One region of the Halomonas aquatica genome, then DNA from elsewhere that is predicted to be linked to it. Evidence: predicted binding sites of a transcription regulator. Region 1 holds the regulator's gene; the other holds the start of a gene.
What was found. Region 1 encodes PhoB, which activates phosphate uptake and scavenging genes when phosphate is short. Its sites were predicted from a motif close to TGTCATANNNNTGTCANA; they were not measured.

Region 1 (10,124 bases):
TCGACCTTGAGTTGTTTCGCCAGCCAGGCCATCACCTCATGAAGTGGCGCCGGCTCACAGTCGCTGCCGAGATAGAGCGTCTCGAGCGGCTCGCCGGCCAGCGCCAGGCCGATCAGGTGCGCGAGCGCCCCGGCACAGTCGTCCCGGTGAATCCGATTGGAATACATGACCGGGCTGGGCGGCGCGATGCGCCCCTCGCCGACCTGGCGGATCAGGCGGTCGCGGCCGGGGCCGTAGATGCCCGAGAACCGCACCACGGTGCCGGGCAGCTCATGGTCAAGCAGCGCCTGTTCGGCCTCGCACATCAGCGTCCCCGAGAAGCCGGACGGCTCGGCGGGACTCGTCTCATCGACCTCCTCGCGGTCTCGCTGGGCATAGACGCTGGTCGAGGAGACGAAGAACACGCGCCTGGGTGGCCTGTCGCGACCGGAAAACTCCTGAAGTACCGCCTTCAGGCCATCGGGATAGGCGGCGCGATAGGCCTCCTCGTCGAAGCGGTCGGCGCTGACCACATAGACCAGAATATCGGCGTCTGGCAGTTCGGTGAGGGTGGCCGGGTCGGCGAGGTCCACCGCGACGGCCTCGAGTCCGCTGCCTTCCAGGGCACGCACATTCCGGCGAGCCCCCACCACGCGGTGGCCCGCCTCGAGAAGTTCGCGACCCAGCGCCATGCCGATGTCACCGCAACCGAGAATCAGTGTCGTCGTCTTCACCTTTCCCTCACCCCCTGATAAAAAGTCCCTATTGGCATTATTCTGTCCCTTGGTATTGGGCGTGAGTGCCTGTCACCGTCACCCGCTTTGGAAGAGGATGCCTGCCGGCACCACAATGACTCTAACAGAACTCCGCTACATCGTGACACTGGCCCAGGAACGCCACTTCGGACGCGCGGCGGAGCGCTGCTTCGTCTCCCAGCCGACCCTGTCGGTGGCCGTCAAGAAGCTCGAGGAGGAGCTGGGCGTCGCGCTGTTCGAACGCTCGAAATCCACCGTGCAGGTCACCCCGATGGGGGAAAGGATCGTCGAACAGGCCCAGCGTGTGCTGGAACAGAGCAGCGTGATCAAGGAGCTCGCCACGGCCGGCCGCGACCAGCTGGCAAGCCCCCTGCGCATCGGCGCCATCTACACCATCGGGCCCTACCTGTTCCCGCACCTGATCCCGGAACTCTCCCGACAGGCGCCCCAGATGCCTCTCTATATCGAGGAGGGCTTCACCGGGAACCTGCGCCGCAAGCTGAGAAGCGGTGAGCTGGACGCCATCATCATAGCGCTGCCCTTCACCGAGACCGACGTGGTCACCAAGCCTCTCTACGAGGAGGCCTTCGAGGTGCTGCTGCCAGCCGACCACCGCTGGGCCGGGCGCGAGAGCATCGACAAGGAAGACCTGCTGGAAGAACGCCTGCTGCTGCTCGGTGAGGGGCACTGCTTCCGTGACCAGATTCTCGAGGCCTGCCCGGCCATCAGCCACCAGCTCAACAGCCCCTCCAACACGCTCACCGCCGAGGGAGGGTCGCTCGAGACCATCCGCCACATGGTGGCATCGAGGCTCGGCATCACCGTGCTGCCGCACTCCGCCATCGGCACCGGCCACTATGAGAGCGGAATGCTGATCAGCCGTCCCTTTACCTCCCCGGCTCCCTCGAGGACAGTGGCCATCGCCTGGCGCGCCAGTTTCCCCCGGCCCCGGGCCATTGATGTCGTCACCGACGCCATCGAGCGCTGCCGACAGGAAGAGCTCGCCCCGGCATGAGCGCCAATGCGACGACCCTGGACGCCCCCGTGACGGACCTCAAGGGCGTCGGCGAGGCCCTGGCCGGGAAGCTTTCCCGGCTCGGTATAGAGCGCGTCGCCGACCTGCTTTTCCACCTGCCGCTGCGCTACCAGGACCGCACCCGCATCACTCCCATCGCCACCCTGAGCGCCGGGCACGAGGCCGTCGTGGAGGGTGAGGTGGTGGCCGGCGAGGTAGTGCGCGGGCGGCGGCGCAGCCTGCTGGTTCGGCTGCGCGACGGCTCCGGCATCCTCAGCCTGCGCTTTTTCCACTTTTCCCCCGCCCAGCAGCAGCAGTTCCAGCCCGGGGCCCGAGTGCGCGCCTTCGGCGAGGCCCGCGCCGGCGCCACCGGGCTCGAGATCTACCATCCGGAATATCGCCTGCTGGGCGGTGGCGACGCCCCGGTAGAAGACCACCTGACGCCCATCTACCCGGCGACCGAGGGCCTCCACCAGACCCGCTTGCGTGCCCTGATCGACCAGGCCCTGGCGCGACTGGACGCCGACCCGGACGCCCTGCCGGACGGCATTCCCGCCGCCCTGCGTGGTCGCTTCGCGCTGCCCGAGCTTCACCACTGCCTGGATACCCTGCACCGGCCGCCGCCGGAGGCCGACGCGGAACAACTGGCCGCCGGCCGTCATCCGGCCAGGCAGCGCCTGGCCTTGGAGGAGCTGCTCGCGCATCGGCTCAGCCTTCAGGAGGTGCGCCTGCGCATCCAGGAGGACGGCGCCCCTGCGCTGCATGGTGGGCGAGGCCTGCAGGCACGCTTCCTGACTCAGCTGCCCTTCTCACTGACCGGTGCCCAGCGTCGGGTCCTCGACGAGATCGCCGCCGACCTTGCCCGGGAAGTGCCGATGCTGCGACTCGTGCAGGGTGACGTGGGCTCGGGCAAGACCGTGGTCGCCGCCATGGCGGCCCTCTCGGCCATCGCGACCGACTGCCAGGCGGCGATGATGGCCCCCACCGAGATCCTCGCCGAACAGCACTACCGCACCTTCAGCGCCTGGTTCGAGCCGCTGGGCATCGAGGTGGCCTGGCTGTCGGGCAAGCTCAAGGGCAAGGCGCGCCTGGACACCAAGGCGGCGATCAGCGACGGCAGGGCCCGCATGGTGGTGGGCACCCATGCACTCTTCCAGGGCGACGTGCACTTCCAGCGCCTGGGGCTCGCGATCATCGACGAGCAGCACCGCTTCGGCGTCCACCAGCGGCTGGCGCTGCGCGAGAAGGGCGAGGCCGGCGGCCTGACACCCCACCAGCTGGTGATGACCGCGACCCCGATCCCCCGCACCCTGGCCATGAGCGCCTATGCCGACCTGGACGTCTCGGTGATCGACGAGCTGCCCCCCGGCCGCACCCCGGTGAAGACGGTGGTGATGCCCGACGAACGCCGTCCCGAGGTGATGGCGCGCATCCGCCATGCCTGTGCCGAGGGGCGCCAGGCCTACTGGGTCTGCACCCTGATCGAGGAATCCGAGGCGCTGCAGTGCCAGGCGGCCGAGGCCACCCGGGACGAACTCGTCGAGACCCTCCCGGAACTGGCCATCGGCCTGGTCCATGGACGCATGAAGGCGAGCGACAAGGCCGCGGTGATGGCAGACTTCAAGGCCGGGGAGCTGGACCTGCTGGTCGCCACCACGGTGATCGAGGTGGGGGTCGACGTACCCAACGCCAGCCTGATGATCATCGAAAATCCCGAGCGGCTTGGGCTCTCGCAGCTTCACCAGCTGCGCGGCCGCGTGGGGCGTGGAGCGGTCGAGAGCTTCTGCGTACTGCTCTACCATCCACCGTTGTCGGCGCACTCCCGGGAACGGCTCGCCGTGATGCGCGAGACCACCGACGGCTTTCGCATCGCCGAGAAGGACCTGGAGATCCGCGGCCCCGGGGAGGTCCTGGGCACCCGCCAGACGGGGCTCGCCCAGATGAAGGTGGCCGACCTGGAACGCGACGCCGACCTGCTGGAGCGTGTTGCCCCTCTGGCCGAGGCGCTGCTGACCGACCATCCTGAGGCCAGCCGGCCGCTCATCCGCCGCTGGCTGGGAGAGCAAGCGGCTCGCTACGGGCAGGTATGAAAGCTGGAAGCTGTTTCCAGGTGCTTGTTACAGGTGCTTGAGGAGTCTCTGCAGCTTCTGCAGGTCGCCGGAATCGCCGACCAGGCGAACGGTGCCGGCCATCATGCCGTCGAGGAAGGCCTGCTGGGTGGGCTTCTTGAGGACCCGGATCGCCGTGGCCGCATCCTCGAAACGCAACTCGAGGTCAAGATCCACCGGCAGGCCATTGCCCACGCGGATGCCTTGAGACGACATGCGGTAGTGACGGGCGATGGTGAGGTCCTCGGTGGCGATGCCCCAGTCCAGGCCGCGCATCTCGCCGAGCAGTTCGCGGAAACGCGCCTTGCGGCGCAAGGCGCGCTTGAGCATCACCCCGAGCAGCCACAGCATCAATCGCAGCTTCATATCGGTTCCGCCACGGGAAGATGATGAGACGCGACCCGCGCCTGGGCGGGCCGCAGCGCCTTACTTGCCGACGGCGTCCTTGAGGCCCTTGCCTGGCTTGAAGGCGACGGTCTTGCTGGCCGGAATGGACAACGGCTTGCCGGTCTGGGGGTTCTTGCCTGTGCGCGCGGCCCGCTCACGCACGGTGAAGGTGCCAAAGCCGATCAGCGAGACATCCTGCCCCTGAGAAACGCTACCGGTGATCTCGTCGAGAATGACGTTGAGCACCTGGCTGGCCTTGTCCTTGGAAAGATCGGCACGATCGGCAATCGCCGCGGCGAGTTCTGGCTTGCGCATACAGCCCTCCTGGTATTGGCATCACGTTGCCGGCGTTCATCGCCGGCAGTGTTGTTATGTCACACGACCTGTCATTGCATCACTCGACTGCCGCCTGGAACGACTGTCGCGTAGCGAACGGAACGAGTCCTGTGGAAGCGACATGCGAATGATTCCAATCGACAAGACCTCTGGCTTCGCGTTCCGATGAGGGCGGTACGCCCCGTCGTTGACGTCACTAGCCTAGCAACGGCGGAGCGATTCGCGCCAGTTCGACTTTCCGACGGACACTGCCTCCTGTCAACGCAAAGCCGATCAACCGTCCGTCCTCGTCCTCGGCCAGCGCCGTCAGGTCACGTCCTTCTCCCTCGATCCGCCAGCGGGATGGGGATCGGGCAGGGGGGAGGGCCACCACCGGCAGCAGGGGGGTCTTGACCAGCACCGGCCAGGGGCCATAGACCACCGACGTGGGAGTGCCAGTCAGCGTCCGGGCCAGGGCCTTGGCGCTGGCCAGCAACGGCTGGACATACATGGCATTGACCCCATCGACGCAGGCCACGTCGCCCAGGGCATGAATGCCGGGCGCCGAGGTCGCCAGCCGGCGGTCGGTGTGGATGCCCGCCTCGCTGACCGCGAGCCCGGCCGACTCGGCCAGCGCCGTGCGAGGCGCGAGCCCCGTGGCCACCAGCACCAGATCGGCCGCGAGCGACGAGCCGTCATCGAGCCCCACGGACACCCGTGAGCCCTCGGCCTCCAGGGTCGCCAGGCGGCGCCCGGTGTGCAGTGCCATCCCGGCATCGCGAAAGGCCTCGCCCAGGGCGTGCCCCAGCGGCTCGGGAACCAGCCGCGGCAAAAGGGCCGGTTCCGGAGCCAACATCTCCACGGCATGGCCACCGGCGGCGAGGTCGTTGGCAAACTCGCAGCCCACCAGGCCGATGCCGATCACCGCCACCCGTGCCGGCCGGCCCAGCGCCGCCAGGGCAGCGTGGAAGGCACGGTAGTCATCCAGATCATTGACGCTGAAGACCCGGTCGGCGACGGCCTCTGGCACCGCGAAGGGACGCACCGGCGCCGCGCCGGTGGCCAGCACCAGCTCCCCCCAGGGCAGGGTCTCGGCGCCGATCGTCAGGGTCCGGGCCACCGCGTCGATGGCCTCCACTCGGGTGTGGGTGCGCACCACGGCGTCGAGCTCGTCGGCCACCTCGAGGGCCGAGCGAGCCGCCAGGCGAGACGGGGGCAGGCGCTTGGCAACGCCGGTGGAGAGCAGCGGCTTGGCGTAGTCATCACCGCTGTCGGCAGTGATCAGGGTCATCGGTCGCGTGGAGTCACGCTGGCGCAACTGGCGCAGAAGTCCGAGACCCGCCATGCCGGAACCGATGATGGTCAGGGGTGCGGTCATGGGAATCCTTGATGCACGGCGGGCGTGGCGGCCCGTCTCGAGAAAGCGTGTCGAGCCGACATGTTACACTAGCCGCCCTCGAAATCGACGCGGAGAGACATGGTGAGCAACGGCCCGGGAAGCGATCCACGCTGGCGTCCCCTGACGGCGGCACGCCCCGCCATGAGCCCCGAATGGTGGCGCTGGGTCGCGTCCCGGGACTCCCTCACTACCCGGCTGGTCGATGCCGGCGGCCACCGCGACTTCCGGGTCCGCCTGCTGGACCAGCGCCTCGGCCGCCCGCGCCGCGACGAGGCCCTGACCCTGGGGCTTCCCCTGGGCCGCCTGGCCTGGCTGCGCGAGGTGGCGCTGTGCCTGGACGAGCAGCCCTGGGTCATGGCCCGTTCGGTGGTGCCCCTGGACGGCCTGCATGGCCAGCGACTCGACCACCTGGGCGAGCGCTCCCTGGGCAGTTGGCTGTTCCGACAGCCCGACCTGTTGCGCGGGCCCATCGAGGTCACGGCAGACCCACCCCCCTTTCACGCCTCCAGCGGCCCCTGGGCGCGCCGCTCGGTGTTCCGCCACCGGCGCTTTTCCGTGCTGGTCCAGGAGTGCTTCCTGGATACCATGACGGATGACCTCGGGCTGCCTTCACGCTAGGCTCTGCCGGCAAGCTTCCACATGCGAGAGAGCGAGATGGATCGATCCCTGATGCACCCCAGTGGCCTGGCCCGGGTGCCCGACTTCCTGCACCTGACCCGGCTTGACCGCCCCATCGGCACCTGGCTATTGATGTGGCCTACCCTCTGGGCGTTGTGGGTCGCCGCCGAGGGGGTTCCCGGCCGCAAGGTGCTGCTGATCTTCGTCGCCGGGGTCTACCTGATGCGTGCCGCCGGCTGCGTAGTTAACGACTACGCCGACCGCCACTTCGACGGCCACGTCAAGCGCACCAGGAACCGTCCCCTGGCCAATGGCCGCATCGCCGAGGGCGAGGCACAGGGGCTGTTCGCCATCCTGGTGATGGCGGCCTTCGCGCTGGTCTGGTTCACCAACCTCTTCACGGTGATGCTCTCGGTGGTGGGCGTGGTTCTGGCCGCCATCTACCCCTTCATGAAGCGCTACACCCACCTGCCCCAGGCGTTTCTCGGTGCGGCCTTCTCCTGGGCGATCCCCATGGCCTTCGGTGCCGTATTGGGCACGCTGCCGCCGGTGGCCTGGCTGCTGTTCGCCGCCAACCTGGCCTGGACGGTGGCCTATGACACCGAATACGCCATGGTCGACCGCGACGACGACCTGAAGATCGGCATCAAGTCCACCGCGGTGCTGTTCGGCCACGCCGACCGGCTGATGATCGGCCTGCTGCAGGGCCTGACCCTTGGGCTACTGGCCTGGGCCGGATGGCTGCTCGAACTGGGAGGCTTCTTCTGGCTCGGACTGGCCGCCATGGCGGCGACCTTCATGCACCAGCAGGTGCTGATCCGCGAGCGTGACCGCGACCGCTGCTTCCAGGCCTTCCTCAACAACCACTGGTCAGGCCTGCTGGTCTTCGCGGGCATCGCGCTATCCCTGTGGCCGGCAGTGAACGGGGGCTGAACGGGCGACAGACAAAGGCTGTCACGCTATTGTCATCATGACATGCTGTCATCGTCATCGACCTTACATTGACCATGAGGCTCCGGGATGACCGCCAAGACCGTTCTGATCGTCGACGATGAGGCCCCGATCCGTGAGATGATCGCGGTGGCGCTGGAGATGGCCGACTATCGCGTCCTCGAGGCGAACAATGCCCAGCAGGCCCACGCCATGGTGGTCGATCATCAGCCCGACCTTGTGCTGCTCGACTGGATGATGCCCGGGACCAGTGGCATCGAGCTGGCCCGTCGCCTGAAACGCGAGGAGGCCACCGCCGAGCTGCCGATCATCATGCTCACCGCCAAGGGTGAGGAGGACAACAAGATTCAGGGTCTCGAGGCCGGAGCCGACGACTACATTACCAAGCCCTTCTCGCCGCGGGAGCTGGTGGCTCGCCTCAAGGCAGTGCTGCGCCGCGCCACCCCCCAGGGCGTCGAGGACCCGGTGGAAATAGATGGCCTGGTGCTCGACCCGGTCAGCCACCGGGTCAGCATCGACGGTCGCTCGCTGGAGATGGGCCCCACCGAGTATCGGCTGTTGCAGTTCTTCATGACCCATCAGGAGCGGGCCTACACCCGCGGCCAGCTGCTCGACCAGGTGTGGGGCGGCAATGTCTATGTCGAGGAGCGTACCGTGGACGTGCATATCCGCCGCCTGCGCAAGGCGCTGGGCGAGCCTCACCACCAGTTGATCCAGACCGTACGTGGCACCGGCTACCGGTTCTCCGCCAAGGGCTGACGTGGGTCGCCTATGGAGACGTGAGTTCTGGCGCCTGGCGACCCTGGTCGCCGCCGGGGTCCTGGTCGGCTGGCCCTTCGCCGCCATCCCAACCGGCATCGCCGCCGCCCTGCTGCTCTGCCTGGCCTTCCACCTGCGCCAGCTGCACGCGCTATACCAATGGTTGACCCAACGCGCCCAGGAGGAGCCCCCCGCCGCCAGCGGCCTGTGGGGCGAGCTGTTCGACCGCCTTTACCGTTACCAGAAGAGCCAGCGACTCACCCAGCAGCGCCTGCGCTCGACGCTGCTGCGCATACAGGAATCCTCGGAGGCGATGCGCGACAGCGTGGTGATGCTGGACCGCCACGGTGCGTTGGAGTGGTGGAACAGTGCCGCCGAGCAGATGCTCGGCTTCAAGCCCCACCAGGACCGCGGCCAGCACATCACCAACCTGATGCGCGACCCGCGCTTCGTCGACTATTTCCATGGACGCGACTACCGTGAGCCGCTGACCCTGCCCTCACCCATCGACGACTCGAGGATCCTGCAGTTCCAGATCACCCTCTATGGTGTCGACGAACGCCTGGTGATGGCCCGTGACATCACGCGACTGCACCGCCTGGAACAGATGCGCCGCGACTTCGTGGCCAACGTCTCCCACGAGCTGAGGACCCCACTGACCGTGCTGGCTGGCTACCTGGAGACCTATTCGGACATGGCCGACCAGCTGCCGCCCCGCCTGAGCCGAGGCCTGTCACAGATGCAGGCCCAGACCGATCGCATGCAGAATCTGGTCAATGACCTGCTGCTGCTCTCGCGTCTGGAGATCGACCAGGGCGGCCGGGATGATGGCCCCCTGGACATGGCGGCACTGCTCGAGGCCGTGCGCCGAGATGCCGCGGCACTCTCCGACGGAAGGCACGTCATCACGGTGGAGTGCGAGGATCCCAGGGCCCTGGTGGGCAGCGAGCAGGAGATCCGCAGTGCGCTCTCCAACCTGGCCTTCAATGCCGTGCGCTATGCCGGCGAGGGGCGCCATATCGTGTTGCGCTGGCGCCTGCGTGGGGACGGCGCCTGCCTGGAGGTGCAGGACGACGGTGAGGGCATCGACCCGGTGCACCTGCCGCGCCTCACCGAGCGCTTCTATCGGGTCGACAAGGGTCGAAGCACCGAAACCGGCGGCACCGGCCTGGGGCTCGCCATCGTCAAGCACGTGCTGCTGCGACACGACGCAAGGCTGCAGATCGACTCCCGTCCCGGACGGGGAGCCACCTTCCGCTGCGTCTTCCCCGCCGGACGCCTGCGGGAGATACAGAGCGCTCAGCGCGCCTGAGGCGGCACCCCAGACGCCAGCCCACGGTAGTGGCGTTCCCACATCAGCACCGCGGCGGCCACGGCGCCGGGCAGCAGGAAGAGGTTGGCCAACGGCAACCAGGTGATCAGGGTTACCCAGCCGCCGTAGGTCAGGGTCGGCCACCGGCGCGAGCCCAGCCGACGGCGCATGTCGCGAAAGCTGACCTTGTTGTTGTCCATGGGGTAGTCGAGGTAGGTGATCGCCATGATCCAGGCCGAGAAGAGCGCCCACAGCAATGGCGCCACCAGGTTGACCACCGGGATCCAGCTCACCACGAAGAGCAGCGCCATGCGCGGCAGGATGTAGGCCAGCTTGACCAGCTCGCGCCCAAGGGCGTCAACCCCGGTCCTGAGCAGGCCGCGGTCGTCCAGGGGTGGCCGGCCGCTCACCTGCTCCTCCACGCGGGCCGCCAGGAAGCCATAGAAGGGCGCGGCGATCAGGTGGGTCACCAGGGTGAAGGTGAAGAAGACCATCAGCACCAGGCTCACCACGAACAGCGGCCAGA
Region 2 (10,124 bases), on a different contig from region 1:
CGCACCGTGACGGTGGTCATGTCCTCCAGCGGATTGGCCGTGAGGTTGGGCCGCATGCCGGCGGCCATCACCACGATCATGGTCTCGCCCAGCGCCCGCGATACCGCCAGCAGCGAGGCGGAGATGATCCCCGGCAGGGCCGTCGGGATCACCACGTCGCGGATGGTCTCGCCCTTGGTCATGCCCAGCGCCAGCGAACCTTGACGCATGCTGTCGGGGACCGAGTTGATCACATCGTCGGAGAGCGACGAGATGAAGGGGATGATCATGATGCCCATGACGATGCCTGGAGCGAGGGCGTTGTTGAAGGAAGCCTCGAGCCCGAAGAAGCCGGCCACGCTGACGATGATCGGCGCCACGGTGATGGCGGCGAAGAAGCCATACACCACGGTGGGAATGCCGGCCAGCACCTCGAGCACCGGCTTGGCTACGGTACGCACGCGCTGCGGCGCGAACTCCGACATGTAGATGGCGGCAAGCAAACCGATGGGAATCGCCACCAGCATCGCCACCGCGGTGATCATGAAGGTGCCGGCGAATAGTGGCACCGAACCGAACTGGGCGGCACTTCCCCCCTCATCCCCACGACCGGCGGCCTCGAGGAAACTGGCCCCCGGGTTCCAGATGGTCCCGGTGATGAAGTCCCAGAAGTTCTGCATCTGGAAGAAGCGCAGGGCCTCGCCGATGATCGACACCAGAATGCCCAGCGTCGTGAAGATGGAGATCAGCGCGGCCCCCGCCAGCACGAAGCGGATCACCCGCTCGATGGCCTGGCGGGCGTGGAAGTCCGGACGCACCATCAGCATGCCGATGGCAAGCCCGAGGCAGGCAATGGCCAGGCTGCCGCCAAGCAGGTAGAGGGTGGGGATCTCGGCCCCGAGCAGCAGCAACACGAAGCCGCCGAGCGCACTCACCACCATGGCGGGACCCGCCGTCGACAGCACGGCGAACCAGGCGTACTGGTCGGGCTGGGCGTACATGGTCTTGCCGGAGGCACGTACCCGGGAGGCCTTGGCACGCCCCAGGAAGAAGGCTATCAGACCCAGCAGCAGCAGGGCGCCGCCGAACATGGCGATTATCTGGTTGGTCTGCATAGGTGTCTCTCGAAGGAATTCATCCGCAGGCCGGCCCAGGGTGGCCCCGCCCGTCGAAACGTGACCCGGCCGGCAGAGCTTGGCTGCCGGCCGGGTGTGGCAGAGGGCCCGACGTTACTTCAGGTCGGCGAGCTCGAGCGGCTCGTGACTCTCGACTGCCTGGCGTGCTTCCTCGCGCATCTCCTGCGGCGCCGGGATCAGGCCGATGCCCTTCAGGTAGCCCAGCTCACCGATCATCATCTCGCTCATGAACATCTTGGCGAAGGCGTCCATGGCCGGCACCTCGTCGGCGTGCTGGTTCTTCACGTAGAAGAACATCGAGCGTGACACCGGGTACTCGCCGCTGCCGATGGCATCAGGCGTCGGCGCGACACCGTCGATGTTGGACCCGATCAGGGTGTCGGCATTTTCCTCGAGGAAAGAGTAGCCGAAGATACCGAAGGCATCGGTATTCTCGGCCAGGCGCTGGACAATCAGGTTGTCGTTCTCGCCGGCATCGATGAAGGCACCGTCGGTGCGGATGTCGGTGTAGCCTTCACCGCCGTAGGCCTCCATCTCCTCGGAGGCGACTTCCATCACCAGTTCCTCGAAGGCGTCACGGGTGCCAGAGGTGGTGGGCGGGCCATAGACGGCGATCTCGCGCGCCGGCAGGGCGGTGTCGATCTCGCTCCACCGGGTATACGGGTTGTCGACCAGTTCACCATCGACCGGGACCTTGGCGGCGAGTGCCAGGAAGATCTGCTCGCGGGTGACGTCCATCGCGGCGTTGTCGATGGACTGTGCGAAGGCGATACCGTCGTAGCCGATGAAGGCCTCGGTGATGTCGGTGACGCCATTCTCTTCGCAACGCTCGAACTCGGAGGGCTTCATGCGACGCGAGGCGTTGGTGATGTCCGGGGTGTCGTCACCCACGCCGTTGCAGAACAGGCGCAGCCCGCCACCGGAACCGGTGGACTCGATGACCGGCGTCGGGTACTCGGTGGTGGCACCGAACTCCTCGGCCGCATAGCTGGCGAACGGATACACGGTGCTGGAGCCGACGATGCGGACCTGTTCGCGAGCCTGGGCGACACCGGTTACACCGACGACGGCGGCAGCGATGACGGTAGTCTTGAGGATGCGATTCATGGAGCGATCTCCTGTCGAGGAAAGTATTCAACCTTCGCGAGACACACGATGCCCCAGGAAAGTGACAGCTTCATGACAGGCAAGGAACCGCACCCGCTTTCTCACCCTCGGGCCGGGTCAGCGGGTCAGGATCGCGCCGCTGCGCGGCCCGCCAGGACCCGGAACCCGATGTTGCCGAGCGTGGCGGCGACCAGCATGGTCAGCACCATGGGCCAGGCGCTGTCGACCTCGAAGGCCCCCACCAGAATCCCCGCAAGCGCCCCGCTGGAAAACTGGAGAGTACCCTGCAAGGCCGCGGCGGTGGCGCTCATGTGCTGGAAGTGATCGAGCAGCGAGGAGATGGCATTGGGGGCCACCAGTCCGATGGTGCCGGCGAACAGCATGACCAGCGGCACCACGGTCACGAGCGACTCTAGACCGCTGGCCACCATCAGCACCAGTCCCGTGGTGGCGAAGAGCTGGATGCCCAGCCCCAGGCGCAGGTTCTGCTGGGGACTGCGGCGACGCAGCAGGCGGATGTTGAGGCGGTTGGACGCTGCCATGGTCACCACGTTGGCGCCGAACACGATGGGATAGAGTGCCGGCGACAGCCCGAAATGCTCCAGATAGAGGAACGGCGAGGCGGTAATGAAGGCGAACAGCCCGGCGAAGGACATCGAGGCCGCACAGATATAGCCCATGCCCTCACGGTGTCGCAGCACGCTTAAGTAGTTCGACAGCACCTGGCCAAGGGAGGCCGCCGGACGATCCGCCGCCCGGGTCTCTGGCAGCTTGGTGCCCATCAGCCAGAGCAGGAAGGCCGCATAGACCGCCAGGAAGACGAAGATCAGCCACCAGTCGGCGAGATAGAGCAATCCGCTGCCCACCGCAGGGGCCACCAGCGGCGCCAGCATCATGATCATCGCCATGGTCGACATCACCTTGGCCGCCTCCCGCCCCTGGAAGCAGTCGCGCACGATGGCCGCGGAGTTGACCACGCAGGCCCCTCCGCCGAGAGCCTGCAGGAAGCGCCAGGCCAGCAGTTCGGGTAGTGAATCCACCGTGGTGATCACCAGGCTCGCCATCAGGAAGGCCACCAGCCCACCCAGCAGCACCGGCTTGCGCCCCAGCCGATCGGAGAGCGGCCCGAACAGCAGCTGGCCTAGGGCGAAGCCGGCCAGGAAGGTGCTGAGCGACAGCTCCGTAAGATGGATGCTCGCGCCGATATGCTCGGCGATCGCCGACATGGCGGGCAGGTAGGCATCGATGGCGAAGGGCGCCAGGGCCGTGTTGGCGGCCACCAGCAGGGCCACGCGTCGCGAGTCAAGGGTCAATGACGCCTCCAGATGGAGTCTACACAGAGAAAGATAGAGGGCTAATAATAACCAAAAATCCGACCCTCGTCCCGGCCACCTATGTTCGGCCTTCCTGCCTTGCTAGAGTGAGCGCCATGACAACAGGAGAGACCCCACCATGGCAGACGACCTGCTTTCACAACTCAAGTCCATGACCACCGTGGTGGCCGACACCGGTGACCTCGATGCGATCCGCCGCTTCGAGCCGACCGACGCCACGACCAACCCGTCGCTGATCCTCCAGGCGGCCCAGCATGAGGCTCGCCGTGCTCGGCTGGCCGAGATCGCCCGCCATGCCACCGACATCGACGATGCCCTGGACACCGTGGCCGTGGAGATCGGCAGCGAAATCAGCGCCCTGGTACCAGGCTACGTATCCACCGAGGTCAGCGCTCGCCTATCCTTCGACATCGACGCCACCCTGGCCCGGGCCCGCATGCTGATCGCGCGCTATGGTCGTCATGGGGTCGGCCCCGAGCGGATCCTGGTCAAGGTCGCGGCAACCTGGGAGGGGATTCGCGCCGCCCGGATACTGGAGCGCGAAGGCATTCACACCAATCTCACCCTGCTGTTCAGCTTTGCCCAGGCCCAGGCCTGCGCCGATGCCGGCGTTACCCTGGTCTCGCCCTTCGTCGGCCGCATACTCGACTGGCACAAGGCTCAGGCCCCTGACGCCGACTTCAGCGGTGACCGCGACCCGGGCGTCCAGTCGGTCAAGCGTATCTACGAGCACTTCAAGGGCCACGGCTACGAGACCGTCGTGATGGGCGCCAGCTTCCGCAATGCAGGCGAGATCATTGCCCTGGCCGGATGCGATCGTCTGACCATCTCCCCCCAGTTGCTGGAGGAGCTGGAAGGCACCCACGGCCCACTTGAGCGTCGGCTCAAGCCGTTGGACGCCGAGACCCGTGCACCGGAGCCCCTGGATGAGGCCGGGTTCCGCTGGGCGATGAACGAGGACGCCATGGCCACCGAGAAGCTAGCCGAGGGGATCCGCAAGTTCATGGCCGACCAGCGCAAGCTGGAGACGCTGCTGGGAGAGCTCAGGAAGGGATAGACGACCGTGACGGCGGCCGGATAGCACGCGGAGATAGCATGCGGAACAGAACACCGCGACAGCAAGGGCGGCCGCGCTGGGCGAGCCCCGAGGTCAGGCAGCAGGGTGAGCCCCACTAGTGGCCGTGGGAAGCGGCCTTCTGGGCCTCCAGCATCTCCACCAGCGGCTGGAACTCCTCGCGGTTGCGCTCGCTGAGATGCATCAGGATACGATGCGCCTCGAGCACCCGCTGTCGGGTCTCTTCCACGTCGATGGGGATCTCGGGAAGGTCGCAGAGCTCTTGGGTCTCGGTGATCGGAGACTCCACCAGGGTGAAGATGCGCGCGAATCCCATGACATCGAGCATCCGCCGGACATCGGGATTGTCGGCGATGATGGTCGGTCGCTCACTGACACGCCCCTGCACCGCCATGGCCACCTTGGCGAGAAAGCCCAGCGCGGTGGAGTCCACGTTGGTGGTGTCTCTCAGGTCGATGATCAACGTCTCGAGCCCGGGTGTCTCGGCGAGTTGTCGAGCCTGCTGGTCCAGGGTGGCACAGAGCGTCAGGCGCACGTCTCCGCACAGCTTGAGGACGAAGACCCCTGAATCGAACGCCGCCTTGATGCGACCTTCATGGTTTATCATTGCCAAATCCGCTCAACAACATGATCGTCAGGTCGTCTGGCAGTTCCTCATGCCCCGGGGCGCTCTGGGCGACGACCTCATCATCGTCCGCCAGGTGCCCCAGTTCAAGACTGCCACGTAGGTCGTCCAGCGTCGCGCTGGCAAAGACCCGCCGCTCGAGTTCCCTGAGCCGCCCATCCAGAGTATCCCCCGGCAGACACTCCAGTATGCCATCCGAACAGAGCCACAACCGGAAGTGCTCCGGCAGCCTGCAACCCAGGCTCGGGTAATCCACTCCGGGAAAGAGCCCGACCGGCATGCCCTCTCCGGGCAGCGCCTGAACCTCGCCGTCGGCCACCAGCAGTGGCATGGGCAGCTGGGCGCCGAGGGAATAGTGGAGATAACGACGCTGGTGGTCAATGACCCCGACGAACAGGGTCGCATGCTTGCCGATGCCGGCATCCAGCAGCTCGCGATTGAGCGCCTCCAGCCAGCGCGGAGCCAGGTCCTCGGGATGCTGGCCGTCCCACTCCTGCTGCCAGCGATTGGAAAGGTACTTCAGCAGCACGGTGACGAAGGCCGAGGACGCCCCATGCCCGGAGACGTCCGCAAAATAGAAGAGGCTGTAACGCTCGTCGAAGCCCTGAAAGTCGAGGAAATCCCCGGAGAGATAGAGCGAGGGGGCCAGCCAGTAGTCGAAGGTCACCCCTCGAACGGTCTGGGGCCGCGGCGGAAGGAGCTTGCGCTGTATCTGCCCGCCGGCCTGCTGGTCAAGGCGCAGCATCGCCAGGTGGGTTTCCAGGCTCTCGTTGAGTTCCTCGAGGTTCTCGTTGAGGTGGGCCAGCCGAGCCCGGTCATGTTCGCGATCAGCGGCCAGCCGACGCACCTCGATGGCCTTGCCGATCATGCGACGCAGCAGGTAGCCATGGCGCAGCGGGTCGATGATGTAATCCACCAGGCCAGCATCCACCGCGCACAGCAGGTCGGCATCCTGACGATCGTCACTGACCACCAGGGTAGGTACCCGATCGGCCAGGCGCTCCCAGTCACCACGGGACACCGCGCGGGCATGGGCCACGATCAGCGCCGTCTCGCTCGGCAACTCCTCGACGCCGTCGGCGGCGTACACCGCCAGGCCATCACGGGCGATGGTCTGAGCCAGGGCATCACGCTCCGGCCCGGGCACATCAATCACTCCGATCAGTTGCTTGGCTGATGACATGCTGTCATGGCCTCATTCAGCGAAGGCGTCTTCGAAGTCTGCATCATCGAAATCGAACTCGTCGCTGGCGAAGGGATCCGCACCCATCTCTCCATCGTTGACCTCGAAGCGACGCTGCTGCAGCCATATATCACGGATGAAGCTGTAACGGTCGCCACTGATCAGCTCCTCCTGGTCGAGAAGCCCGGCCCGGGCATCGATCACCCTCAGGACGGTCAGGCTGACGCGCACCTTGTCCTCCTCCACGTAGGTGGTCGGATAGGTGTACATGTCCACCGGCAGCCCAGCCGTATCACGCAGGGTACTCGGGCCCAGCAAGGGCAGCACCAGGTAGGCCCCCTCCCCCACGCCCCAGGCACCGAGTGTCTGACCGAAGTCTTCCTCGCGGCCGGTGATCTCCATCCGCGTGGCGATGTCGAACAGGCCGCCGATGCCTAGGGTACTGTTGATCAGGAAGCGGCCGGTGGCCACGCCGGCATTCGTGCCCTTGCCCTGCAACAGACTGTTCAGGGCGGTGCGGATCTCGCCCAGGTTGGAGAAGAAGTTGCCCACGCCAGTCTCCACCGGATCCGGCGTGATGAAACGGTAGCCCCTGGCGGCCGGCTTGAGCGCATAGCGGTCTACCACGTCGTTGAAGGCGAACACCTTGCGGTTGAAGCCCTCCCAGGGATCATTGGGGTAACCCTGGCGCACCTGGCCGCTGCCGGCACAGCCCACCATCAGCAACAGTGAAAGCATAAGGGCACCGCCGCCCATCCATCTCGTCATACGTCGTTTCATCGGCACGATCGCCTCCCTGCGGTTATTGTCATGACGCTCATTGGCGACGCACCACCACGCTGCCGGCACTGTAGCCCGCGCCGAAGGAACAGACCACCCCGATCGCACCGGGCGCCAGGTCGTGACGATGCAGGTGAAAGGCGATGATCGAGCCCGCTGAGCTTGTGTTGGCATAGCGATCGAGGATGATCGGCGCCTGTTCGGGACTTGGCTCATGGCCCAGCACGCGCCGGGCAATGAGGTCATTCATGTGACGATTGGCCTGGTGCAGCCAGAGGCGCGACAGGTCGCCGCCCGCGAGCTCCATGCTCGCCAGGTGTTCGGTGATCAACGATGCCACCAGAGGGCAGACTTCCTTGAAGACGCGTCGACCCTCCTGCACGAAGAGCTTGTCGGTCGCCAGCGGGTCGCTGTCGGTGACCCGGTCGAGGAAGCCGGCGTTGTTGCGGATGGCGTTGGAGAAGCGTGTCACGAGCCGGGTGCCGAGGATCTCGAAGCGCACCTCGGCCCTCGCCACATCGTCATCTTCCAGCACGATGGCGGTGCAGGCATCGCCGAAGATGAAGTGACTGTCGCGATCGCGGAAGTTCAGGTGTGCCGAGCATATCTCGGGATCGACGACCAGGGCACGCCTGATGCTGCCGGCGCGGATGGCATTGGTAGCGGTCTCGATGGCGAAGGTCGCCGAGCTGCAGGCCACGTTCATGTCGAAAGCATAGCCGCCGGCGCCGAGCGCAGCCTGAAGTTCCACCGCTACCGCCGGATAGGGCCGCTCCAGGTTGGAGCAGGCAACGATCACCAGGTCGATATGAGCAGCCGCAACACCCGCCGCCGCCAGGGCCTGATTCGCCGCCGCCAGGCCCATCTCGCACTGCACGGAGGGCTCGTCGTTGCCGCGCTGGGGTAGCCGGGGACGCATGCGCCCGGGGTCGAGGATCCCCTCGGCGTCCAGCACATGGCGGCTGTGGATGCCCGAGGCCTTGACGATGAACTCGGTACTGGAGTGCGCAAGCGGCGCCCGTTCCCCGGCGGCGATGGCCTCGGCATGGCGAGCGTTCTCGGCGTCTACCCAGGCATTGAACGAGCCCACCAGGGCCGCGTTGTCGATGGACCGCTCCGGCGTGAAGAGCCCCGTGCCGGTGATCACTGCCTGGGTCATGCCGTTCTTCCCGTGAGTTCTGCCCAACGTCGCTCCAGGCGCTTTGGAGACACCGGGAACCGGGTGCCGAGCTGCTGGGCAAAGAGCGAAACCCGCAGTTCCTCGATCCACCATCCGAACTCCACCAGTGCCGGGTCATCCACCCCGCCGCGCCGTTCGCTCTCGCGACGGGCTGCCAGGCGGGCCTCGAAGTCCTGGACCTCCTGCATCTGCATCTGGTCGCGCATACGCTCCCGGGGCGCCTTCTCCAGGCGAATCAGAGCCGCTTCCATGTAGCGGGGATACTCCTCGAGCCACTCGCCGGCCTCGCTGACGAAGCCGGGGTAAACGAGGCGCTGCATCTGGGCCTTGAGGTCACTGTATACCAGCGCAAGCGCCAGGTTCAGGTTGCCCTTCAGCGCCTTGGTCACGGCCAGGTGACCCTTGAGCGCCTGCTCCAGGGTCGCCACCAGGGCCTCGGCCCGGGGCAGCAGATCGTCGCAGGTGGCCTCGAGCCGCGCGTGGAGCTCGTCACGGGAGCGCGGCAACGGGTCGGTGGCCACCTCCTGGCGAAATACCGCCGCCACCACGTCCTCGACCAGCGCTCGCTTGCCGCCCACCTTGGCGAACAGCAGCGCACAGGTCGACAGTCCCTTCAACCGCTCGATGGCACTTGCCTGCTCGGGCAGCTGGTCCATGGCGGCCTGCACCACGCCGAGTCGATGGGCCTCACGGGCCTTGTCCGGGTGGTCGAACAGCTCGACACGGAAGGCTTCCTTGCCCGGCACCAACGCGGGATAGGCCTCCACCCGGATACCGGCCTGGGTGGTGACCCGGGACTCGGGCAGCGGCGTCTCGGGCAAGGCCGCAAGCTCTCCCTCGTCGCTGGCCTGAACCGCCAGGGCCCGGGCACCCTCGCCAGCGGCCACCTCGAAGCGTCGTTCCAGCTCGCGGGCGTCGCGCCCCTGACCCAGGGGCTGGCCTTGATGGTCCACCACCCGAAGGTTCATCACCAGGTGGGGCTCGAGCGTATCGAGCCGCCAGTCGTCGGGGTGAAGGCGCACACCGGTCTTGCGACGCAGGAACTCACCCAGCGCCTCGGTGAGCGGCACGTCGTCCGGTGTCGTGGCCTCCAGGGCGGCATCCACCCAGTCGGGAATCGGCACCACCTGGCGCCGGATCGACTTGGGCAGCGACTTCATCAGGGCGATGCACTTCTCGCGCAGCAGGCCCGGCACCAGCCACTCCAGACGCGCCAGGGGCAGCTGGGGCAGCATGGCGGCCGGCACGGTCAGGGTCACCCCATCGTCCGGTGCGCCGGGCTCGAAATGATAGGCGAGCGGATAACGGACCCCATTGAGCACCAGCTCGTCCGGGTAGTCGGCCTGGGTGACCTCTCCGGCCTCCCGAGCCAGCAGGGCCGCCCGATCGAACTTGAGGATGTCAGGATTCTCGGCCTCGGCCTTCCTGCGCCAGGCCTCGAAGCCCTTGCCGTTGACGATATCCGCGGGCAGACGCTCATCGTAGAAGGCGAAGAGGGTCTCCTCGTCGACCAGGATGTCACGCTTGCGGGCGCGGTCCTCGAGATCCTCGACCTCCTCCACCAGCGCCCGATTGTGGGCGAAGAAGTCGCCGCGAGTCCTGTATTCCCCCTCGACCAGCGCACGGCGGATGAGCAGCTCCCGGGACTGCACCGGATCGATCGGGCCGAAGTTGACCTTGCGCCCGGTGACGATGGGCAGACCGAACAGCGTGACCTGCTCCGTC

Region 2: ABE960_RS03265 (PstS family phosphate ABC transporter substrate-binding protein) is a predicted target of PhoB. The motif match lies at 2,283-2,300, and genes of this name have one in related genera.

What each region holds. Positions count from the first base shown of each region.
Region 1 covers NZ_JBEGCJ010000004.1:182,833-192,956, forward strand. The annotation lists gene ABE960_RS09835 (SDR family oxidoreductase) at 1-713, opposite strand, end outside; gene ABE960_RS09840 (hydrogen peroxide-inducible genes activator) at 829-1,749, shown strand; gene recG (ATP-dependent DNA helicase RecG) at 1,746-3,839, shown strand; gene ABE960_RS09850 (hypothetical protein) at 3,867-4,223, opposite strand; gene ABE960_RS09855 (HU family DNA-binding protein) at 4,284-4,559, opposite strand; gene ABE960_RS09860 (NAD(P)/FAD-dependent oxidoreductase) at 4,777-5,937, opposite strand; gene ABE960_RS09865 (chorismate--pyruvate lyase family protein) at 6,037-6,576, shown strand; gene ubiA (4-hydroxybenzoate octaprenyltransferase) at 6,613-7,509, shown strand; gene phoB (phosphate regulon transcriptional regulator PhoB) at 7,597-8,286, shown strand; gene phoR (phosphate regulon sensor histidine kinase PhoR) at 8,288-9,598, shown strand; gene cysZ (sulfate transporter CysZ) at 9,586-10,124, opposite strand, start outside.
Region 2 covers NZ_JBEGCJ010000002.1:17,575-27,698, forward strand. The annotation lists gene pstC (phosphate ABC transporter permease subunit PstC) at 1-1,094, opposite strand, end outside; gene ABE960_RS03265 (PstS family phosphate ABC transporter substrate-binding protein) at 1,209-2,222, opposite strand; gene ABE960_RS03270 (Bcr/CflA family multidrug efflux MFS transporter) at 2,348-3,535, opposite strand; gene tal (transaldolase) at 3,675-4,613, shown strand; gene ABE960_RS03280 (STAS domain-containing protein) at 4,729-5,238, opposite strand; gene ABE960_RS03285 (PP2C family protein-serine/threonine phosphatase) at 5,225-6,439, opposite strand; gene ABE960_RS03290 (MlaA family lipoprotein) at 6,452-7,219, opposite strand; gene ABE960_RS03295 (beta-ketoacyl-ACP synthase III) at 7,257-8,378, opposite strand; gene hrpA (ATP-dependent RNA helicase HrpA) at 8,375-10,124, opposite strand, start outside.